2 regions of the Nitratireductor sp. GZWM139 genome follow, and region 2 is predicted to be linked to the other one. Evidence: riboswitches for the same ligand, from Rfam matches in the RefSeq annotation. Region 2 holds a riboswitch; the other holds the start of a gene.
What was found. A riboswitch is a leader RNA that binds a small molecule or an ion and turns the genes downstream of it on or off. The one in region 2 is predicted to bind cobalamin.

Region 1: another riboswitch for cobalamin. It lies ahead of NDI72_RS16590 (HupE/UreJ family protein); the one in region 2 lies ahead of NDI72_RS04270 (ribonucleoside-diphosphate reductase subunit alpha).

What each region holds. Positions count from the first base shown of each region.
Region 1 is NZ_JAMQML010000014.1:43,483-49,502, reverse strand. It holds gene NDI72_RS16615 (tyrosine phosphatase family protein) at 1-304, opposite strand, end outside; gene cobD (threonine-phosphate decarboxylase CobD) at 304-1,350, opposite strand; gene cbiB (adenosylcobinamide-phosphate synthase CbiB) at 1,343-2,308, shown strand; gene cobO (cob(I)yrinic acid a,c-diamide adenosyltransferase) at 2,464-3,078, opposite strand; gene cobU (bifunctional adenosylcobinamide kinase/adenosylcobinamide-phosphate guanylyltransferase) at 3,080-3,616, opposite strand; gene NDI72_RS16590 (HupE/UreJ family protein) at 3,633-4,253, opposite strand; cobalamin riboswitch at 4,289-4,488, opposite strand; cobalamin riboswitch at 4,817-5,014, shown strand; gene cobW (cobalamin biosynthesis protein CobW) at 5,191-6,020, shown strand, end outside.
Region 2 is NZ_JAMQML010000003.1:22,759-28,778, forward strand. It holds gene NDI72_RS04245 (transporter substrate-binding protein) at 1-376, shown strand, start outside; gene NDI72_RS04250 (amino acid ABC transporter permease) at 452-1,114, shown strand; partial or broken gene NDI72_RS04255 (amino acid ABC transporter permease) at 1,119-1,706, shown strand; partial or broken gene NDI72_RS04260 (amino acid ABC transporter ATP-binding protein) at 1,695-2,297, shown strand; partial or broken gene NDI72_RS04265 (PLP-dependent aminotransferase family protein) at 2,384-2,560, shown strand; cobalamin riboswitch at 2,651-2,863, shown strand; gene NDI72_RS04270 (ribonucleoside-diphosphate reductase subunit alpha) at 2,959-5,838, shown strand; gene NDI72_RS04275 (ribonucleotide-diphosphate reductase subunit beta) at 5,982-6,020, shown strand, end outside.

The DNA.
Region 1 (6,020 bases), on a different contig from region 2:
TGGCGATGACATAGGCGGCGGCGGTGGAGCGGCTGATGCCCGCATAGCAATGCACGACCATTGGCGAGCGCCAGTCCCAGTCCTGTGCGAAATCGAGCAGACGTTCGACATGATCGAGCTCCGGGGCGATGAGGCCGGGACGCAGATCCGCGATGTCGTGCATGGCGAGATGCAGGCGGTTCGGCACGGCGCTGGCATCATCCAGAGCCGGGGGCTCGCCGTTCGAGGTGAGCGAAATCATGTGCTGTGCGCCGGTGGCCTTGAGCATGCGCTGTAGATGCGCGCCGGGGCAGACATAAAGCATTATGCCCCTCCCCCGTCCCGGCTTTGAAGCGCGGCGCGCACGCGCTCGAAAGCCTCATCATCGCCCGGCAGGCCGATGCGCAGGCAATCCGGCCGTCCGGCGAAGCGCCGGACGAGAATGCCGCTGCGGCCAAGATGATCGAAAAGATCCGCCGCGCGCGGATGGCGCAGGAAGCGGAAGAGATCCGTTCCGCCGGCGATGGTCAGACCCTTTTCGTGAAAGAGCGCGTCGAGACGTAAGCGCTCTGTTTCGAGCCTCTGGCGCATGGCGCTTTGCCAGCCATGGTCTGCAAGCGCCTCGAGCCCGGCGTGGAGCGCCGGCCCTGCAACAGCCCACGGACCGAGCCAGCCTGAGAGTTTTTGGGCGCGTTCAGTGGAGGTGAGCGCGAACCCCAGGCGCAGGCCTGCGAGACCGAAGAACTTTCCGAACGAGCGCAGCACGAGGATGTTGCCGGCATCCAGATCGTCGGCGAGGCTTTCGGCCTGCGGGCCGACATCCATGAAAGCCTCATCGACCACCAGAACGCCGCCATCAGCGCGCATGCTTGTGGCGAGATCGAGAAGGTCGCTTCGACCGATCAGCCGCCCGTCGGGATTGTTTGGATTGACCACCACGGCGAGCCGCGCGCCACGAAGCGCATCGAAGCTCTCCACCTCTTCGACCGCATGACCGGCCAGTGCGGCTGCGCGCGCGTGTTCGGCATAGGTGGGGCCGAGAATGCGGGCCGGGCCGGGTGCGAGAAGCGATGCGACCAGCGGGAGAAGAAGCTGCGTTCCGGGCGCGGCGATGACGTTTGCCGCAGACGGCGCGCCGTAATGCCGGGCCGCGTGCGCGGTCAGCGCGGCAATGTCGGCTTCTTCGGGCAGGCGCTCGACGGCGCTGGCAGGCAGCGGCGAAAAAGGATAGGGGTGCGGGTTGATGCCGGTGGACAGGTCGAGCCAGGGTGTCGGCGCGTCTGGAAACTGCGCCGAAGCCCGAACGAGACTGCCGCCGTGATCGGTCACCTTCTCCGCCGCCCGGTCAGCCAGTCGAGGCCTGATGTCCATTCTGATCGCCCTTTCATCCATGCTGGTCGAGCTCGCCATCGGTTATCCGCAGCGGCTCTTTCGCCTGATCGGTCACCCCGTCACCTGGATTGGCCGTCTTATCGCGCTGGCGGACGCGCGATGCAATGTCGAAACCCTTTCGCCCGGTGCGCGCCACCTGAATGGCGCGCTTGCGCTGGTCGGCATTCTGATGCTCGCAGGTCTGGCCGGCTGGTTGATCCAGACGGCCCTTTCCGGCTGGGCCGGGCTGCTGGTCGCCGCTCTCGCCGGCAGTTCGCTGATCGCCCAGCGGAGCCTTGCAAGCCATGTGAAAGCGGTGGCGGACGGGCTGGACGCCGGCGGGCTTCCGGAAGGCCGAAAAGCGGTTTCGCAGATCGTTGGCCGGGACCCCGAAAGCCTCGACGAGGCCGGGGTTTCGCGCGCGGCCATCGAGAGCCTTGCCGAAAACTGCTCCGACGGCGTGGTTGCGCCGGTGTTCTGGCTGGCGGTTGGCGGACTGGCGGGCGGCGCGCTCTACAAGGCTGCGAATACGGCCGATTCCATGATCGGCCACAAGACCGCGCGGCATCTTCATTTCGGCTGGGCGGCGGCGCGTTTCGACGATCTGATCAACCTCCCCGCTTCGCGCCTGACGGCGTTTCTCTTCATTGCCGCCGCGTTCTTCATGCGTGATGCCTCGGCCGGAGCGGCGTTGCGTGCGGTGCGCCGCGATGCGCGCCATCATCGCTCGCCCAATGCCGGCTGGCCGGAAGCGGCGATGGCGGGTGCGCTGGGCCTCGCCCTTGCCGGCCCGCGCCGCTATGGCGGCGAGGTGGTGGATGACGCGGTGATGGGCGATGGCGGCCGCCGCGCGGCCAATGCCGGCGACATCCGCCGGGCGCTCACGCTCTATCGGATTGCAGACGGGCTTTTGATCGGGCTTGTGGCGCTTGCAGCCGGGCTCTGGCATCTGATTTGATCCGTGGCAGCGACGTGGTGCGTGGTTCGACAAGCTCACCATGAGGTAGGGAGAGACGCTGCAATTGCGTCTCCATGCTGATGAACAGGCTCGCAGGATACCGCTTCCCTCAAGGTGAGCTTGTCGAACCACACACCACCTCAAAGCAGGGCGATCTAAAACTCGATGCCCTTCTGCGCTTTCACACCAGCGGCGAAGTGGTGTTTTACCTGCCCCATTTCGGTGACGAGATCGGCGGCCTCGGTGAGTGCTGGCTTGGCGTTGCGGCCGGTCACGACCACATGAAGGTCGTCACGCCGGTTGGTCAGCGTGGTCACGACGCGTTCAAGATCGAGATAGTCGTAGCGCAGTGCGATGTTCAGCTCGTCGAGAACGACAAGACCGATCGTCGGATCGGCCATCAGTTCCTCGGCCTTTTCCCACGCCCGCTCGGCGGCGGCGATGTCGCGCTGGAGATCCTGTGTTTCCCAGGTGAAGCCCTCGCCCATCGTGTGCCAGGAGACCTGATCGCCAAAGGCGGCGAAGGCATCCTTCTCACCGCAATGCCATGCGCCCTTGATGAACTGCACGACACCGACGCGGCGGCCATGGCCGAGCATGCGCAGCGCAAGACCGAAGGCGGCGGTGGATTTTCCCTTGCCCGGCCCCGTATTGACGATCAGAAGACCCTTCTCGACCGTCTTGTCGCGCACCTCGGCGTCTTGGACCGCCTTGCGCTTGGCCATCTTTGCCTTGTGGCGCCCGGCTTCGTTTGCGTCGATCTCTCGCATGTCACTTCACTTTCATAGGCAGGCCGGCAACCACCAGCGTGACGCTGTCGGCAGCGGCGGCGACTTTCTGGTTCAGGAACCCCGCCTCATCGCGGAAACGGCGTCCGAGCGGGGTTTCGGGCACGATGCCGAAGCCGACTTCATTGGAAACGAGAACCGTGGTTCCCTCTCTTGCGGCAAGAGCTGCAAGCAGTCGCTCGGCGGCAGGTTTTAGCTCATGGTCGTTCAGCATGAGATTGCTGAGCCACAGGGTGAGGCAATCGACCAGAACCGTTTCGCGGGCCGGCAGGGTTTGAAGCACCCCCGGCAGGTCGAGCGGGGCGTCGTGCGTCTGCCACGCCCCCTCTACTTCCCCCGGCCCCGCCAATGCCCCTTTGCGCCGCGCGCGGTGAATGGCGATGCGTTCGCGCATCTCGTCATCGAAGGCCTGGGCCGTGGCGATGTAGTGCCAGGGCGCGGGTGCGGCTTCGATCAGCGTTTCGGCATGGCGGCTCTTGCCGGAGCGCGCGCCGCCCAGAACGAAATGAAGTGAACGCATCGTCAGATCCGCCGGCTCAGCCGACAAGCTGTCCGGCAAGGAAGGTTACGCCGACACCGACAATGGCGGCGCCAGCAAGCCGGGGCTGCATGGCCTCAACCGCCCAGCCGCGCGAGCGGACGAGAAAATAGACGCCAAGCGCGATGGCGCTCTGTATTGCGGCAAGGCCTGCGAGATAGGCGATGAGCGGCGTCTGTTCGCTGCCGACAATGGCTTCGCCGAAGGCATAGCCATGGAACACGCCGACCACCAGGAACAGAGCGAAGACGAGCATGTGGCTTTCCACGGCCCGACCGCGCGCCAGAAGCCAGCCGCCAGCAAGAACGCTTGCCGCGATGACGATTTCGGCTGCCGGAAGATCGAGCAGCATCAGGTGCAGGCCGACGCCGACAAGCGAGCCGGCAACAAAGAGAAGCGGCGCGAAAAGGCTCATGCCGGCGACGGCGGCAAACAGGCCGGCAGCGACGATGAAGGCCAGATGATCAAGCCCGATCACGGGATGGGCGAGCCCTGAAACCAGCCCTTCGTAAAGGGTCGTGGGCGTCTGCCCGTCCATGGCGTGATGGGCCTGGGCGCTGGTTGCGAAGAGCGATGCAAAAGCGAATGCGGAAAAAGTGCGCAGGAAACGCGTGTTCATGTCCGGTCCTTTCCCCTCCACCCGAGGGTTACGGTGTTTCTTTCAGGCCGTCGGCAGGTTTCCTGGCTCACGGGTCGATGCGTTTTCCAGCCTTCCCAAGGCGTCATGCCTCAGTGGCTATCAGGAAAACGCTCTCCGCTTACAGTTGCGGGGGCAGCCGTGGTTTTGGCGCGATTGCGCCGCACCACGTTCCCTCTGGGTCCGCTTCAGCGGAACCGACAGCGGGCGGAGCATACAAGAATCGCCACGCCCCGCAAACGCTTTGTTGCCCACATTGACAGACGTGGCAGGCGAGCCGTAAATGCGCAGCAGACGGTCCTTCTCCCGCAATGGAGAGGGCCAGGGTCAGGACCTATCAATATGACCACAATGGTCGGCCTGATTTGTGCGGATACGCGAAGCAAGACAGTAGGAAGACTTCATGTCTTTCAAGGTCTTGCGACAAAGTTGCCCGTGCAAAACAGGCCGATCCGAAGGACGCTCGATAGACCGGCGATCTGCCGCGTCAAACCCCTTGACCGGGGAGAGGCCCCGCTCTGCGGGCTTTTCCTCGCATCTCTTGGTCTATCGAACGCCATTGCGGTCATATTGATAGGTACTGACCCTAGAGGGAATGCGGTGCGGGCCTTGCCCAATGCCGCAGCTGTCCCCGCAACTGTAAGCGGAGAGCGCACCTGACACGCCACTGGGGTTTGCCCTGGGAAGGCTGGAAAGCGCATCGACCCGTGAGCCAGGAAACCTGCCGTCTGCGAATGAAATCCTGACCGCCTGGCGGGTGTCCCGGGCAAGGAGTGTGCATTGTGACTGCTGACAGCGCCGCTGCGCGCCTTCTCCCGACCATTCATGGTGTCTCTGCCAGTACGCGGCCGCAAAAGGCCCGTGCGCCCCTCACCCGCGTCTTATCGTTCTCCACACTCCATCACCTGAAGGATATCCCATGACCACGAGTTTCGACCGGGTTCCCTGCACCGTCGTGACCGGCTTTCTCGGCGCCGGCAAGACGACGCTGATCCGCAATGTTCTGGAAGGCGCGCATGGCAAGCGGCTGGCGATCATCGTCAATGAGTTCGGCGATGCCGGCATTGATGGCGAGGTGCTGAAAAGCTGCGGGCTGGACAATTGCCCCGAGGAAAACGTTCTCGAACTGGCCAATGGCTGCATCTGCTGCACGGTTGCCGATGATTTCGTGCCGGCGCTCGACCAGATCCTCGCACGTGAGCCGAAGGTCGATCACATTCTGATCGAGACGTCCGGTCTGGCGCTGCCAAAGCCGCTGGTGCAGGCCTTTCAGTGGCCGGCAATCAAGAACCGTGTGACGGTCGATGGCGTGATTGCCGTGGTGGACGGGCCGGCGCTTGCCGACGGTCATGTGGCTGCGGACATGGACGCGCTGGATGCACAGCGCGCAGCCGACGATTCGCTCGACCATGATGATCCGATCGAAGAAGTGTTCGACGACCAGGTGGCCTGCGCTGACCTGATCGTTCTGTCGAAGAACGATCTTCTGGATGAGGAAGCCGCCGGGCGCGCCCGCGCGCGGATTGCGGGGCATCTGTCGCGCAATGTGCAGATCGTGCCGAGCGCGCATGGCAAGGTGGACCCTGCCCTGCTGCTGGGTCTCGGGCTTGCCGTCGAGGACGACATCGAGAACCGCAAGACGCATCACGACGATGCGCATGACCATGAGCACGACGATTTCGATACATTCGTTGTCGATCTGCCATCGGTTCTGCGGCCCGAAGATCTGGAAGCGCGTGTCAATGCGGC
Region 2 (6,020 bases):
TCAGAATGTCTACGCGGAAGACATGGTGCACGCGGCGCTGCCCGAGGCGAGCGTCGACCAGTATGAGTCCGTCGATCTCATCTATCAGGCGCTGGAATCCGGCCGCTCTGACGCCGTCGCCACCGACCAGTCGTCGCTTGCCTGGTACATGACGCAGAACCCCGACCGTTACCGCGATGCCGGTTATGGCTGGAACCCGCAGTCCTATTCCTGCGCCGTCGCGCGCGGCGACCAGGACTGGCTCAACTTCGTCAACACCGCCCTGCATGAGGCGATGACGGGCGTTGAGTTCAACTTCTATGCGGACTCCTTCAAGACCTGGTTCGGCAAGGATCTGCAGCCGCCGCAGATCGGCTTCCCGGTCGAATACAAGTAAGCATCGCATCTGCATGAGGGCGGCGGGTGACCGGGTGCGTCATCCGCCGGCCTTCCTGCATGGCTGGGACCCGATATGGGCTATACACTCAATTTTTCCGCCGTCTGGCGCAGCTTCGATCAGCTTCTCTGGGGGCTGCTGCTCAGCCTTGAACTGGCGATTGGCGCGATCCTGATCGGCGCCGTCATCGGCCTCGTAACCGCCTTTGGCCTCATCTCCAAAAGCGGCTGGGCGCGCCGTCCGGCAGCGCTTTACGTCACGGTGATCCGCAATCTGCCGATTCTCGTTCTGATCCTGTTTTCCTATTTCGCGCTGCCGCAGATGGGTGTCCGTCTGGGCAAGATCGAAAGCTTCGTGGCAACGCTCGCCATCTATTCCGGCGCCTATCTGGCGGAGGTGTTTCGCGCGGGCCTTCTGTCCATCCCCAACGGTCTGAAGGAGGCGGGCCTCGCCATCGGTCTGACGCCGATGCAGATCCGCACCTCCATCGTCATACCGCTGATGTTCAGAAACGTGCTGCCGTCGCTTTCATCCACGCTGATCTCGCTTTTCAAGGATACGTCTCTGGCCGCAGCCATCGCGGTGCCGGAACTCACCTTCGAGGCGCGCAAGATCAATGTCGAAACCTTCCGTGTGGTCGAGACCTGGATCGTCGCTTCCTGTCTCTATGTCGCCACCTGCACGGTGCTGGCCGCGCTTATGCGCATGGTCGAGCGCCGTCTTGTGATTTCGAGGTGAGCCGATGAACGAGTTTCTCGCATTTCTCGATCAGGTCTGGCTTGCCCGTTTCGTGATCCTGCGCGGCCTTGGCCTGACCGTTTCAATCTCGCTTCTGGCCATCGCCCTGGGCTCCGTGCTGGGCGTTATGGTCGGGCTTGCGCTGACCTATGGAAACAGGCCGCTGCGTTTTGTCGTGCGCGCCTATACGGATTTCATTCGTGGCACGCCCGTGCTCGTTCTGGTGCTCGCCAGCTTCTACATCCTGTCCACGATCGGCATTGAGCTGAACGCGTTTCAGGCGGGTGTGTTTGCGCTGGCGGTCTTCTGTTCCTCGCATGTGGGTGAAATCGTGCGCGGCGCGCTGCAGGCCATTCCGGCCGGGCAGACAGAAGCGGCCAAGGCCATCGGCCTCACCTTCAGCCAGACCTTCACTTCGGTTCTGTGGCCGCAGGCGCTGCGCCAGATGCTGCCCACCTGGGTGAACACGGCTGCGGAGATGGTCAAGGCGTCCACGCTTCTGTCCGTCATCGGCGTGGCCGAGCTTCTGCTCCGCACGCAGGAGATCATCTCCCGCAATTTCATGAGCCTGGAGTTCTATTTCCTGGCCGGCCGCATCCTCATCGATGGTGAACCCATCGGCTATGAAGAGCGCAACGGCGTGCGCGTTCGCAAGAGCGAGAAGGAAATCGCCCGCCAGCGCGCGCTGACGGGCATGGCCTTCCAGCAGTTCAACCTGTTCCCGCACATGACCGCAGCATCCAATGTCATGCTCGGCCTGATCAAGGTGAAGAAGATGGCGCGCGACGAGGCGCGCAGCGTCGCGGAGAAATGGCTCGAGCGCGTCGGTCTCGGCCAGCGCGCGGATCACTACCCCGGCCAGCTGTCCGGCGGTCAGCAGCAGCGCGTGGCCATCGCCCGCGCCATCGCCATGAACCCGCGCCTCATGCTCTTTGATGAGGTAACGTCTGCGCTTGATCCCGAACTGGTGGGCGAAGTGCTTCAGGTGATCAAGGATCTGGCTGCCGATGGCATGAGCATGCTTCTGGTCACCCACGAAATGCGCTTCGCTTTCGAGGTTTCCTCCCGCGTCATCTTCATGAATCAGGGGGTAATCGGCGAGGAGGGGGATCCGAAGGTGATGTTCCTGAAGCCGCAGACCGAACGCCTTGCCGAATTCCTCAAGACGTCGAGTTTCGCCTGAGATCTTGACCAACTGCCGCCGGCGCGCCTGAGCGCCCGGCGGAAAATCTGGCGCCTGCCACGCACAGAATGATGGCGGCAGTGACCGACGGGCTGGATGCGGCCACGCTTGCCCGCCATGCGCTTGAGAGGGACGTGGTGCTCGCGCCAGGAAACGCCTTCAGCCTGTCAGGCTCCGCCTGCGGGTTCCTGCGTTTCAACGTTGCTCAATGCGACGATGAACGGATTTTTTCCGTTCTGGAGGAGATCACACGCGCGCCGTAGAGCCATGCCCAAAGCGGCGTTGCGAATAATCCAGCAGTTTGTTTCTGCTTTCCCCGGAAACAATATATTGACTTCATATATCCAGAAGATACCAACTGTAGGGGTTATGGTTCTTTCGATTCCTCGTGGGATCGGAAGTGAAAAGGGAAGCCGGTGCGCCTCTGGGCAAGGCCGGCGCTGCCCCCGCAACTGTAAGCAGCGAGCCGCTTTCACTCTGTGTCACTGATGCCCCAGCGCATCGGGAAGGCCGGAAAGCGGTGATGACCTGCGAGCCAGGAGACCTGCCATGACGAAATAAACGTCCACGGGCGGGGTGTCCCGGTGGTGCGTGTGTCGCCACGGCAATGCCGTCGCGCCGCATGTCTCCGCGCCCCCGTCCAACCGCCACGGGGGTCTACATGCCGGCGACTGAAGCACAAAACACCAATGGAACCGCCACGGTTCCGCATTCCACTGCAAACACCGAAACCGCATCGTCTGAACCGGGTTACCGCGTCATCCGCCGTAGTGGCGGCGTCACGCCGTTCGATCCCGCCAAGATCGCGGTGGCGCTGACCAAGGCGTTTCTGGCGGTTGAGGGTTCCACCGCCGCTGGCTCGCGCCGTGTCCATGAAATTGTCGAGGAGCTTGCCGTACAGATCGTGTCCGCGCTCACGCGCCGGGCCGATGCCGACCGTCTGTTCCACATCGAGGAAATTCAGGATCAGGTGGAACTCGCCCTCATGCGCGGCGAGCATCATCGGGTTGCCCGCGCCTATGTGCTCTATCGCGAGGAGCGCGCCCGCGAACGCGCCGCCGGGACGGCCAGTGTGGAAGCCCCGCAATCCGCCCTGCAGATGACGGCGGATGACGGAACGCTGGTTCCGCTGGACGAGGCGCGGCTTGCCGCAATCGTCGAAGAAGCCTGTGCCGGCCTCAAGACCGTTTCCGCCGAACCGATCCTCACGGAAACCCGCCGCAATCTCTATGACGGCATCCGTCAGGACGAGCTGTCGCTTGCGCCCATCCTTGCCGCCCGCACGCTGGTGGAGCAGGAGCCTGACTATGCGTTCGTCTCCGCGCGTCTTCTGCTCGACAAATTGCGGCGCGAGGCGCTTACCTTTGTGGCCGGCAGGTCCGAGCAGGCGACGCAGGCCGAAATGGCGGAGCGCTATGCAAGCTATTTCCCTGACTTTATCGCGAGCGGCATTGCAAGCGAGCTCATCGACCCCGAGCTTGCCCGTTTCGATCTGGCGCGCCTTGGCGCGGCGCTCAGGCCCGAGCGTGATCTGAACTTCCAGTTCCTTGGCCTCCAGACGCTCTACGACCGCTATTTCCTGCATGCCGGGGGCATTCGGTTCGAGTTGCCGCAGGCGTTCTTCATGCGTGTCGCCATGGGGCTTGCCGTGCGCGAGATCGACCGTGAGGCGCGCGCCATCGAGTTCTATGACCTTCTGTCGTCCTTCGACTTCATGGCCTCCACGCCCACCCTGTTCAATTCCGGCACGCTGCGCCCGCAGCTTTCTTCCTGCTTCCTCACCACGGTGGCTGACGATCTCGACGGCATCTTCAAGGCGGTGAAGGACAATGCGCTGCTTGCCAAATATTCCGGCGGTCTCGGCAATGACTGGACGCCGGTGCGCGGTCTCGGCGCGCATATCAAGGGCACCAATGGCGAGAGCCAGGGCGTCGTGCCGTTCCTCAAGGTCGCCAATGACACGGCCATCGCCGTCAATCAGGGCGGCAAGCGCAAGGGCGCCGTCTGCGCCTATCTGGAGAGCTGGCACATCGACATCGAGGAGTTCCTCGATCTGCGCAAGAACACGGGCGATGACCGCCGCCGCACGCACGACATGAACACGGCCAACTGGGTGCCCGACCTGTTCATGGAACGCGTCGAGGCGGACGGTTCGTGGACGCTGTTTTCGCCTGACGAGACGCCCGACCTGCACGACCTTTATGGCAAGGCGTTTCGCGCTGCCTACGAGGCCTATGAGGCAAAGGCGGAAGCCGGTGAACTGCGTGTCTTCAAGACCGTGCGCGCGGTCGATCTGTGGCGGCGCATGCTCACCATGCTGTTCGAGACCGGCCATCCCTGGATCACCTTCAAGGACCCGTGCAACATCCGTTCGCCGCAGGGCCATGTGGGTGTCGTTCATTCGTCCAATCTGTGCACGGAAATCACGCTCAATACGTCCAGGGACGAGGTGGCCGTCTGCAATCTGGGTTCGGTGAACCTCGTCAATCACATTGCCGATGGCGCGCTCGATCTGGCGCGGCTGGCGCGCACGGTCGGCACCGCCATGCGCATGCTCGACAATGTCATCGACATCAATTTCTACACCATTCCCGAGGCGCGCCATTCCAATCTGCGCCATCGCCCGGTCGGTCTCGGCCTGATGGGCTTTCAGGATGCCCTGCAAAAGCTGCGCATTCCCTATCAGAGTGAACAGGCGGTCGCCTTTGCCGATATGAGCATGGAGGCAATCGGCTATCATGCGATTGCGGCTTCGGTGGAACTTGCCGCCGAGCGCGGGCGCTATGCCAGCTTCGACGGTTCGCTCTGGTCGAAGGGCGTTCTGCCGATCGATTCCATCCGGCTTCTGGAAGAAGCGCGACCGGGCGTTGAGATGGATAGTGCGGCAACGCTTGACTGGGAGAGCCTGCGCAAGCGGGTGAAGAAAACCGGCATGCGCAATTCCAACTGCATGGCCATCGCGCCCACCGCCACCATTTCCAATATCTGCGGCGTGTCCCAGTCCATCGAGCCCGCCTACCAGAATCTGTTCGTCAAATCGAACATGTCGGGCGATTTCACCGTGGTGAACGCGGCGCTGATCCACGATCTGAAAGAGCGCGGCCTGTGGGATGAGGTCATGATGTCGGACCTCAAATATTTCGATGGGTCCGTCGGTCAGATCGACCGCGTGCCGGATGATCTGAAGGCGCTCTATGCGACCGCGTTCGAGATCGCACCCGCCTGGCTGATCGAGGCCGCCTCGCGCCGCCAGAAATGGATCGATCAGGCCCAGTCGCTCAATCTCTACATCGCCAATCCGAGCGGAAAGAAGCTGGATGAACTCTACCGGCTGGCGTGGCGTAAGGGCCTGAAGACGACCTATTACCTGCGCTCGCGCTCGGCCACCCATGTGGAGAAATCCACGCTCAAGGGAACCGACGGCAAACTCAACGCCGTCTCCGCCACGAGCGTTTCCGCCGCGCCCATCGCCATCGATCCGAACGCCGCATGGGGCAGGGCCTGCGCCATCGACGACCCCGAGTGCGAAGCCTGCCAGTAGCCCGGCCTTCGCATCTCCCGCTCCGCGCCCCAACCCTCATCGTGAGCCTGAGCCCCCTTCATCCTGAGCCCCCCCCTCATCCTGAGCCTGTCGAAGGACGAGGGGGGGGGCGCTGGATGCAAACCCAATCGGAAGACAAAAAAATGCTGAACTGGAACGAACAATCGCGGCCCGCCGCTGCC